3 regions of the Terrabacter terrigena genome follow, and region 3 is predicted to be linked to each of the others. Evidence: predicted binding sites of a transcription regulator. Region 3 holds the regulator's gene; each other region holds the start of a gene.

Region 1 (3,270 bases), on a different contig from region 3:
CGCCATCGGGTCGACGACCTCGTCCTGACCGGTGGCGCCGTCACCGGCGTGCGCGGGCGGGTGCTCGCGACCGACCCCGTCGACCGCGGCCGGCCGAGCAGCCGCGAGGAGGTGGGTGACTTCGAGATCAGCGCACAGGCCGTCGTGGTCACGAGCGGTGGCATCGGCGGCGACCACGAGCTCGTCCGGCGCGCCTGGCCGGAACGGCTCGGCACGCCGCCCGCTCGGATGGTCGCCGGCGTGCCCGCGCACGTCGACGGCCGGATGCTCGGCATCGCGCAGCAGGCCGGTGGGAACGTGATCAACCCCGACCGCATGTGGCACTACACCGAGGGCCTGCGCAACTGGGACCCGGTCTGGGACAACCACGGCATCCGCATCCTGCCCGGCCCGTCGTCGTTGTGGCTCGACGCGCGCGGGCGGCGCTTCCCGGCCCCGTACTTCCCCGGCTTCGACACCCTCGGCACGCTCGGTCACATCATGCGCACCGGCTACGACTACTCGTGGTTCGTGCTCACTCAGAAGATCATCGAGAAGGAGTTCGCCCTCTCCGGCTCGGAGCAGAACCCGGACCTCACCGGCAAGGACGTGCGCCAGGTCCTCGAGCGTGCCCGCGGCGGGGCGCCGGCGCCGGTCGACGCCTTCATGCGCAAGGGCGAGGACTTCGTCGTCGCCCGCTCCCTCGAGGAGCTGGTGCGTGGCATGAACGCGCTCACGGGCGACGCCCTGATCGACCTCGAGTCCCTGCGACGCACGATCGTGGCCCGCGACAACGAGGTCGACAACGACTTCACCAAGGACGCCCAGCTCACCGCCGTGCGTGGAGCCCGGAACTACCGCGGCGACCGGCTGATCCGCGTGGCGAGCCCGCACCGGCTGCTCGATCCCAAGGCGGGCCCGCTCGTCGCCGTTCGCCTCAACATCCTCACCCGCAAGACGCTCGGCGGCCTCGAGACCGACCTCGCCGGCCGTGTGCTGCGGCCGGGCGGCGAACCGCTGCCCGGCGTCTACGCGGCCGGGGAGGTGGCCGGCTTCGGCGGCGGCGGCATGCACGGCTACAACTCGCTCGAGGGGACCTTCCTCGGCGGCTGCCTCTTCAGCGGGCGCACGGCAGGACAGTCGGTGGCCGCGGCTCTGTGACGACAGTGCTCGGAGGGGGCTTGACGCCTCACCCCCTGCGGAGCTAGAACTGGGAACACAGCACGAAGTTGAGCGGTTAGCACTCAAGAAAGGTCATGCGAGATCGGTCAGCCCGATCTCCCGTTCTTCCCAGGAGTACGCCATGAGCACCACCACCTACGACCCCTTCCGGAACCTCGACCGCACCTTCGACCGCCTGTTCGGTGAGGGCCTGCGTGGCCAGGCCGGTGGCGCGGGAACCGTCATGCCGATGGACCTCTACCGGTCCGGGGAGTCCTTCGTCGCGCACATCGACCTGCCGGGCGTCGACCCCGCCAGCATCGACATCGACGTCGAGGACCGCACCCTGACGGTGCGCGCACAGCGCAGCGCGCCCGAGGCCGAGGACGCGCAGTGGCTCTCGCGCGAGCGCCCGTCGGGCACGTTCGCCCGTCAGCTGTCCCTCGGTCGGGGCCTGGCCCTCGACCGCATCGAGGCCGACTACCGCGACGGCGTCCTCACGCTGACGATCCCGGTCGCCGAGGAGGCGAAGCCGCGGCGCATCAGCGTCTCGCACGCGGGCTCGTCGACCGACGGCCGCCGTGAGATCGAGTCGTCCGACAGGCAGGGCTCAGACGCGCAGTCGGCCTGAGCCGGCGAGGTCATCCGCAGTCGCACGAGTGGGCCCGGCGGTCACCGCCGGGCCCTCCGTGCACCGCTCGGCCGAGGTGGCCATGACGATGACGGCGAGGCCGAGGGCCGCGAAGCCGGCGCCGACCCAGAGCGGCGAGGTCCACCCGAGGCCGCCGGCGATGGCCAGGCCCGACACCCAGACGCCGAGGAAGTTGCCGAGGTTGAACGCGGCGATGTTGGCCGACGACGCCATCGTCGGGGCGCCCGCCGCGTGGGCGAGCACCCGCATCTGGAGTCCGGGCACGGTCGCGAACCCGAAGAAGCCCATCGCCAGCAGCATGGCGGCTGCGCCCACGGGGCGCTGCGCGAGCAGGGCGAACGCCACGAGCGAGGCGCCGAGCGCCACGGTGAGCAGCACCAGGGTGCGGGTGAGGGCGCGGTCGGCCCAGCGCCCGCCGAGCAGGTTGCCGGCGAAGAGTCCGACGCCGAAGAGGACGAGCAACCACGGCACCGCCGACTCGTCGAAGCCGGTGACCCGCGTCAGCAGCGGTTCGACGTACATGAACGCGCCGAACATGCCGCCGAAGACGAGCACCGTCATGCCGAGTGAGAGCCAGACCTGGCCGTTGCGGAAGGCCGCGAGCTCGGCGCCCAGCCCACGCGTGGAACCCGTTGGCCCGTCGGCCGCAGCCGCCCCGGAGGCGTGGTCGCCGGCATCCGGGACGAGGCCCGCGATGCCACCTGCGGCGACGACCCCGACTGCCGCGATGAGCGCGAAGGTGGCGCGCCAGCCCCACTGCTGCCCGACGAGGGTGCCGAGCGGCACGCCCAGGACGTTGGCCAGGGTGAGACCGCCGAACATGATCGAGATCGCGCCGGCCTTGCGGTCGGCAGCGACGAGAGAGGCGGCGAGCACGGCGCCGATGCCGAAGAAGGCGCCGTGGGCGAGTGCCGCGACGACGCGACCGGCGAGCAGGACGGCATACGCCGGCGCGATCGCCGACAGGGTGTTGCCGACGACGAAGAGCACCATGAGCAGCAACAACGCACGCTTGGGGCGCCACCGCCTGAGCAGGGGCGGCAGGGCCACGGCGCCCACGACGACCGCGAGGGCGTAGCCGCTGATGAGGTGGCCGGCAACCGGGATGCTGACCCCGAGGTCGACGGCAACCGTGCTGATGAGTCCGGCGATGACGAACTCCGTCAGTCCGATGCCGAAGCCCCCGAGTGCGAGGGCGATGAGACCGAGTGGCATGGGTTCCTGGTCCTTCCGAACAGGGCGATGCCGGGGCGAGCCTCGCTGCTTTCGCCGGTATGCCGCGTGTGCAACTACTTGACCTGAGGGAAGTTAGTTGCAGACGCGGCATATTGCAAGCGCGCACTACGATGGGAGCATGGGAATCGCAGACACCGCCGTCGAGGTGCGTGCTTCCGGGTGGCGCACGCTCGCCGCCCTGCACGGGCACATCGAGGCCGCGCTCGAGCGCGAGCTCGTGCGTCGACACGGGCTGTCCGTGG
Region 2 (3,270 bases), on a different contig from region 3:
TTCTCGACCTCGTCGAAGAGCACGACGGAGAACGGCTTGCGGCGCACCTTCTCGGTGAGCTGGCCGCCCTCCTCGTAGCCCACGTAGCCGGGAGGCGAGCCGAACAGGCGGCTGACCGTGTGCTTCTCGGAGTACTCGGACATGTCGAGCTGGATCAGCGCGTCCTCGCTGCCGAAGAGGAACTCGGCGAGCGTCTTGGCCAGCTCGGTCTTACCGACACCGGTGGGGCCGGCGAAGATGAACGAGCCACCCGGGCGTCGCGGGTCCTTGAGGCCGGCACGCGTGCGGCGGATCGCCTGGCTGAGCGCCTTGACGGCGTCGTCCATGCCGACGATGCGCTTGTGCAGCTCGTCCTCCATGTGGAGCAGCCGGCTGCTCTCCTCCTCGGTCAGCTTGAACACCGGGATGCCGGTGCTCGCCGCCAGGACCTCGGCGATGAGCTCCTCGTCGACCTCCGCCACGACGTCCATGTCGCCCGACTTCCACTGGGCCTCACGGGCGGCCTTCTCTTGGCGCAGGCGCTTCTCGTCGTCGCGGACGCGGGCCGCACGCTCGAAGTCCTGGCCGTCGATGGCCGACTCCTTCTCGCGGACCAGCTGGGCGATCTTCTCGTCGAACTCGCGCAGGTCCGGCGGAGCCGTCATGCGGCGGATGCGCAGTCGCGCGCCCGCCTCGTCGATGAGGTCGATCGCCTTGTCGGGCAGGAAGCGGTCGTTGACGTAGCGGTCGGCCATGTTGGCGGCCGCGACGAGCGCGCCGTCGGTGATCGTCACGCGGTGGTGGGCCTCGTAGCGGTCACGCAGACCCTTGAGGATCTCGATGGCGTGCGGCAGCGTCGGCTCCTGCACCTGGATCGGCTGGAAGCGCCGCTCGAGGGCCGAGTCCTTCTCGATGTGCTTGCGGTACTCGTCGAGCGTCGTGGCACCGATCGTCTGCAGCTCACCGCGGGCCAGCATCGGCTTGAGGATCGACGCGGCGTCGATGGCGCCCTCGGCGGCACCCGCACCGACGAGCGTGTGGATCTCGTCGATGAAGATGATGATGTCGCCGCGGGTGCGGATCTCCTTGAGGACCTTCTTCAGCCGCTCCTCGAAGTCACCGCGGTAGCGGCTACCGGCCACGAGCGAGCCGAGGTCGAGGGTGTAGAGCTGCTTGTCCTTGAGCGTCTCGGGCACCTCGCCCTTGACGATGTCCTGGGCGAGGCCCTCGACGACGGCGGTCTTGCCGACGCCGGGCTCGCCGATCAGGACTGGGTTGTTCTTGGTGCGGCGGGACAGCACCTGCATGACCCGCTCGATCTCCTTTTCACGCCCGATGACCGGGTCGAGCTTGCCCTCGCGGGCCGCCTGCGTGAGGTTGCGACCGAACTGGTCGAGCACGAGGGAGCCCGCGGGCGTGCCCTCGGTCTGGCCCTGGCCGACGCCGGCGCCGGCCTTCTCGCCGCTCTGGCCACCCTGGTAGCCGGAGAGCAGCTGGATGACCTGCTGACGCACCTTGTTGAGCTCGGCGCCGAGCTTGACGAGCACCTGGGCGGCGACGCCCTCGCCCTCGCGGATGAGGCCGAGCAGGATGTGCTCGGTGCCGATGTAGCTGTGGCCGAGCTGGAGGGCCTCACGAAGGGAGTACTCGAGGACCTTCTTGGCCCGCGGCGTGAAGGGGATGTGGCCGGTCGGGGCCTGCTGGCCCTGCCCGATGATCTCCTGGACCTGGGCGCGAACCGCCTCGAGCGAGATGTCGAGGGACTCGAGGGCCTTCGCGGCGACGCCTTCGCCTTCGTGGATCAGACCCAGGAGGATGTGCTCGGTCCCGATGTAGTTGTGGTTGAGCAGGCGTGCTTCCTCCTGCGCGAGGACAACCACCCTCCGGGCCCTGTCGGTGAACCGTTCGAACATGTTCTTCTCCTGACTGATCGAGAGACATCTCGATGCTATCCGTGCCCGCTGTGGACGAGCACAACCCGACCAACGCGAGCCGGGTGCGTCCTGTTCCCATCCTGAGCGTGATCGGCTCAGGTTCCGCCTCTGTTCGCCGTGGGCGGACAGAACGGGCGCGTCCTACGTGGCTCCTACTCGGGAAGACGGCATGCGCCCCGCCCGCGTTCGACGGTCAGCGTCCCCACCCGACGTCGGAGAGCCGCTGCCCGCCCTCGAGGCGGACGCGCCGGGACGTGATGCGCACATGGGGTCTGCCGTCGTCCGGTGTGTCGTCCGGTGTCATGTCCAGACGATCCAGCAGGTCAGGTCTTGCGCGCCGCCGTCTTCCACAGGCGGCGGATCGGGTGCCGCGGCGCGCGACGGGCGCGTTCAGGAGTGCGGTCAGGGGTGCGTGGTGGCGAACTGTTCGTGGAGAGCCCTGATCTCGGCCTCGAGCTCGGGGGCCGGGCCGTCGACCACCGCGCCCGGCACGACGTCGCGGATCGACAGCGCCGCGACCGGCGATGCCGGCGCGCCCCACGCCGAACGCCACGCCCCCAGCTGCTCCGAGCTGGCGGCGTACACGATGCGCGCGAGGCCCACCCAGGCGTGCGCGGCCGAGCACATCGGGCAGTGCTCGCCCGACGTGTACACCGTCGAGGCCGCGCGCTCCTCGGCCGTGAGGTGCGCGCCGGCCCAGCGGGCGATCGCGAACTCCGGGTGCTGTGTCGCCTCGATCGCGACCACGTGGTTGTGGTCCTCGAACAGCACCTCGCCGTCGCCCGACACGAGCACCGAGCCGAACGGCTCGTCCCCCCGTTCGAGAGCGAGGCGCGCGAGGGAGACCGCCCGCCGCAGGTGCTCGAGATCCACGTCGCTGACCGTCATGCCACCCTCCCCGTCACCAGGGCGAACGTCACGAACGCCCCACCGTCGGCCTCGAGCATGCCCTGGACCGGCGAGGTCGGCTGGCCCTTGAGCTCCATGACCGCACGCTCCCACAGCAGCCAGTTGGCGCACGCGTCCTGCTGCGTGCGCGCCGTGACGCCGCTGAATGCCCGGCTGAACTCCCACTGGCTGCGCAGCCAGTCGGCGGTGTGCCAGGCGGAGGTCTCGGCGCCGACCACACGGTCGATGTGCTCGGGGATCTCGCCGAGCTCGCGCACCTCGGTGGTGAGGGCGGGCGTCGCGACGCCGAGCTGCCCGCCGGGCTTGAGGAACTTCGCGAGGTAGGGCGGGTAGTGGTCGCCGGTGCCGAAGTACTCCCATGCGTCGATGCTGACGATGGCGTCGAACGAGCCTCGCCCGAAGGGCAGTGCGTGCGCGTCGACCCGGACCGGCAGCACCCGGTCGTCGA
Region 3 (3,270 bases):
TGCCCGAGGGTGCGACGGGCACCACCGTCGTGCAGGTGCTCCAGCCGGGCTACCGCATCGGTGACCGGCTCGTCCGTGCCGCGCGGGTGTCGGTTGCCGACCCTGCCTGAGACGTCCGCCGCCGGGCTGCACGCGCAGCCCGGCGGCATACCCGATGATGGGAGCAGCGTGAGTCCCACCGTGACGAAGGAGGTGCGCCTTGGCTAGCCAGGACTGGTTCGAGAAGGACTTCTACGGCATCCTCGGCGTGCCCCAGGACGCCGACGCGGCGACGATCAAGAAGACCTACCGCAAGCTCGCCCGCACGATGCACCCCGACCACAACGTCGGAGACGCCAAGGCGGAGGAGCGCTTCAAGGAGATCGGCGAGGCGTATGCCGTCCTGTCCGACCCCGAGCAGCGTCGCGAGTACGACGCCATCCGCGCCATGTCGCACGGCGGCGCCCGCTTCACCGCGGGTGGCCCCGGCGGCGGCGGAGCCGGTTTCGAGGACATCTTCTCCGCGTTCGGTGGTGCAGGTGGTCCCGGCGGCCAGCGGATGCGTTTCAACACCGGGGGCGCGGGCGGCCAGCCCAACCTCGAGGACATCCTCGGCCAGATGTTCGGTGGTGGGCCGGGTGCGCCCGGTGCCGGTGCCCCCGGTGCGGGCTACGGCGGCTACGGCGCGCCTGCAGGTCCTCGTCCCGGCGCCGACGTGCAGGCCAGCACGCGCATCGGCTTCCGCGAGGCCGTCGAGGGCTCGACCGTCTCGCTGAGCTCGCCCGACCTCGGGCGGATCAACGCCCGCATCCCCGCCGGCGTCAAGGACGGCCAGCGGATCCGCCTGCGCGGCAAGGGCCGCCCGGGCGACCCCGGCGCTCCGGCCGGCGACCTCATCCTCACGGTCGCGGTCGACAAGCACCCGGTCTTCGGCCGTGACGGCGACAACCTGACGATCGACCTGCCCGTGACGTTCGCCGAGGCCGCGCTCGGCGCGACCGTCGCCGTGCCGACCCTCGACGGCGGCCAGGTCAAGGTCAAGGTGGCGGCCGGCACCCCGAGCGGCCGCGTGCTGCGGCTCAAGGGCCGCGGCGTCAGGCGTGGCGACCGCACGGGCGACCTGCTCGCCAAGGTGCAGGTCGTCGTGCCGCAGCGACTGACCGACGAGGCCCGCGAGGCCGTCGAGAAGATGGCTGCGGCAGAGAGCGGGCACGACCCCCGGGCCGAGCTGTTCGAGCGCGCCCGCGCCTGACCGCATCCGCCATGGCGACGACTGACACGAGACGCTGACACGAGAAGGAGGTGGCGAGAATGGCTCGCAGGAGTGCACGGCCCGGTGGGCACGACGACGACGCACCCGTCTTCGTCATCTCCGTCGCGGCCGAGCTGGCCGGCATGCACGCGCAGACGCTGCGGCAGTACGACCGTCTCGGCCTCGTGTCGCCCTCGCGCACGCGTGGTGGGGGCCGGCGCTACAGCACGCGTGACGTCGCCCTGCTGCGCGAGGTGCAGCGCCTCTCGCAGGAGGGCGTCTCGCTCACGGGCATCCAGCGCATCCTCGACCTCGAGAACCACGTCTCCGCGCTCCGGTCACGGGTCGACGAGCTGACCGCCGAGCTCACCACCGCCCGTGCGGCTCTGGCCGCCGGAGCGTCGGGCTCTCGCGTCTTCGCGGTCGGACCCCGAGGCGAGGTCGTGGCGGTCCGGCCCGGCCAGCGCCCGCCACGCACCCCGGCGTCGCAGGCACTGGTGGTCTGGCGACCCGACCGCTAGCGAGGCCGCCGCGACGGCAGTGCCGTGTGCAACACTGTGCCAGCCTCGAGCAGACGGGGCATCGGTACCGCTGTATGCCGCCGGAGGCAGTCCCGTGTTCCATGTTCCGGAGGTCGTGTGACCCCTCCACACCCCGATGGTGACGCCGCCCTGAACGGTGGTCCCGGGGACGCCCTCGGCGCACCCGTCCCACGCTCGGCCGAGATGCAGGACCTCTTCGCCCGCACGGACTGGGCGACCACCCCGCTGGGCCCGGTCGAGACGTGGCCCGACAACCTGCGCTCCATCGTCGACATCTGCCTGTCGTCGGGCTTCCCCATGCTCGTGTGCTGGGGGCCCGAGCTCGCGATGGTCTACAACGACGGCTACCGCACCCTGCTCGGCCGGAGCAAGCACCCCGCGGCCCTCGGCCGCCCCGTGGCCCAGGTGTGGCCCGAGGTCTGGGACGTCATCGGGCCGATGTTCGACGGCGTGCTGAGCGGTGGCCCGGCGACCTGGGTCGAGGACGAGCTGCTCGTCGTCGACCGTTTCGGCTTCCTCGAGGAGGCCTACTTCACGTGGTCCTACGGCGCCATCCACGACGCCGACGGCACCGTCGCCGGCATCCTCAACGTGGCCGTCGAGACGACCGACAAGGTGCTCGCGGTCCGCCGCGCCACGGCAGCCCTCGAGCTGTTCGAGTCCCTCACCAGCGCCCCCGCGCCGGAGCACCGTGACCAGGTGCGCGACCGCGCCCTCGAGGTGCTGCGCGCCCACACCCCAGACCATCTCGAGGCCGACCTCGTCTGGGTCGAGGACGACCGGCCCGGGCACGGCATCCATCCGTCCGGCCACGCCGAGCAGGGCGTGCACGTGGTGCCCGTGCTCGAGCCGGGGCTCACCGAGCCCCGCGCGCTGCTGCTGCTGAGGGCCAATCCGCGAAGGCCCTGGGACGCGCAGCTCCAGGCGTACGCCGAGCTGTGCGCCTCGCACGTCGCGACGGCGCTGAGCGTCGTCCGCCGACGCAACGACGACCGTGACCGTGCGGAGGCGCTCAGCGAGCTCGACACGGCCAAGTCCGACTTCTTCGCCAACGTCAGCCACGAGCTGCGCACGCCGCTCGCCCTCATCGCCGGGCCGGTGCAGGACGCCCTCGCCGAGGACGGGCTCGACGACGACACGCGTCGCCGTTTCGAGATGATCGCCCGCAACACGGATCGTCTGACGGGGCTCGTCGACCGCATCCTCGACCTCACCCGCGTCGAGGCCGGCGCCGTCGAGCCGCACTGGGTCGCCGTCGACGTCACCTCGGTGACGAGCGGCATCGCGGCCAACTTCCGTCCTGCCATCGAGCGGATGGGGCTCGAGCTCGTCGTCGAGTGCGACGACCTCGGGCGCGTGGCGCACGTCGACCTCGACATGTTCGAGCGCATCGTGCTCAACCTGCTGTCCAACGCGCTCAAGTTCACCCCTCATGGCCGCATCGGGCTGACCCTCACGGGCGACGCCGACGGCTACCAGGTCTCGGTGAGCGACACC

Evidence for each region. Region 3 encodes HspR, which represses chaperone genes until heat shock. Its sites were predicted from a motif close to AAGTTGAGTCNNNNNGACTCAACTT; they were not measured.
Region 1: the regulator HspR is predicted to act here: its motif matches at 1,206-1,230, upstream of ACFQ2V_RS14985 (Hsp20/alpha crystallin family protein).
Region 2: the regulator HspR is predicted to act here: its motif matches at 1,991-2,015, upstream of ACFQ2V_RS05035 (ATP-dependent Clp protease ATP-binding subunit).

Annotation. Positions count from the first base shown of each region.
Region 1 covers NZ_JBHTKH010000010.1:29,385-32,654, forward strand. The annotation lists gene ACFQ2V_RS14980 (FAD-binding dehydrogenase) at 1-1,140, shown strand, start outside; gene ACFQ2V_RS14985 (Hsp20/alpha crystallin family protein) at 1,283-1,771, shown strand; gene ACFQ2V_RS14990 (MFS transporter) at 1,751-3,007, opposite strand; gene ACFQ2V_RS14995 (MarR family winged helix-turn-helix transcriptional regulator) at 3,147-3,270, shown strand, end outside.
Region 2 covers NZ_JBHTKH010000002.1:162,619-165,888, reverse strand. The annotation lists gene ACFQ2V_RS05035 (ATP-dependent Clp protease ATP-binding subunit) at 1-1,892, opposite strand, end outside; gene ACFQ2V_RS05030 (nucleoside deaminase) at 2,316-2,801, opposite strand; gene ACFQ2V_RS05025 (SAM-dependent methyltransferase) at 2,798-3,270, opposite strand, start outside.
Region 3 covers NZ_JBHTKH010000004.1:94,049-97,318, forward strand. The annotation lists gene ACFQ2V_RS07965 (nucleotide exchange factor GrpE) at 1-110, shown strand, start outside; gene ACFQ2V_RS07970 (DnaJ C-terminal domain-containing protein) at 200-1,231, shown strand; gene ACFQ2V_RS07975 (heat shock protein transcriptional repressor HspR) at 1,291-1,752, shown strand; gene ACFQ2V_RS07980 (ATP-binding protein) at 1,870-3,270, shown strand, end outside.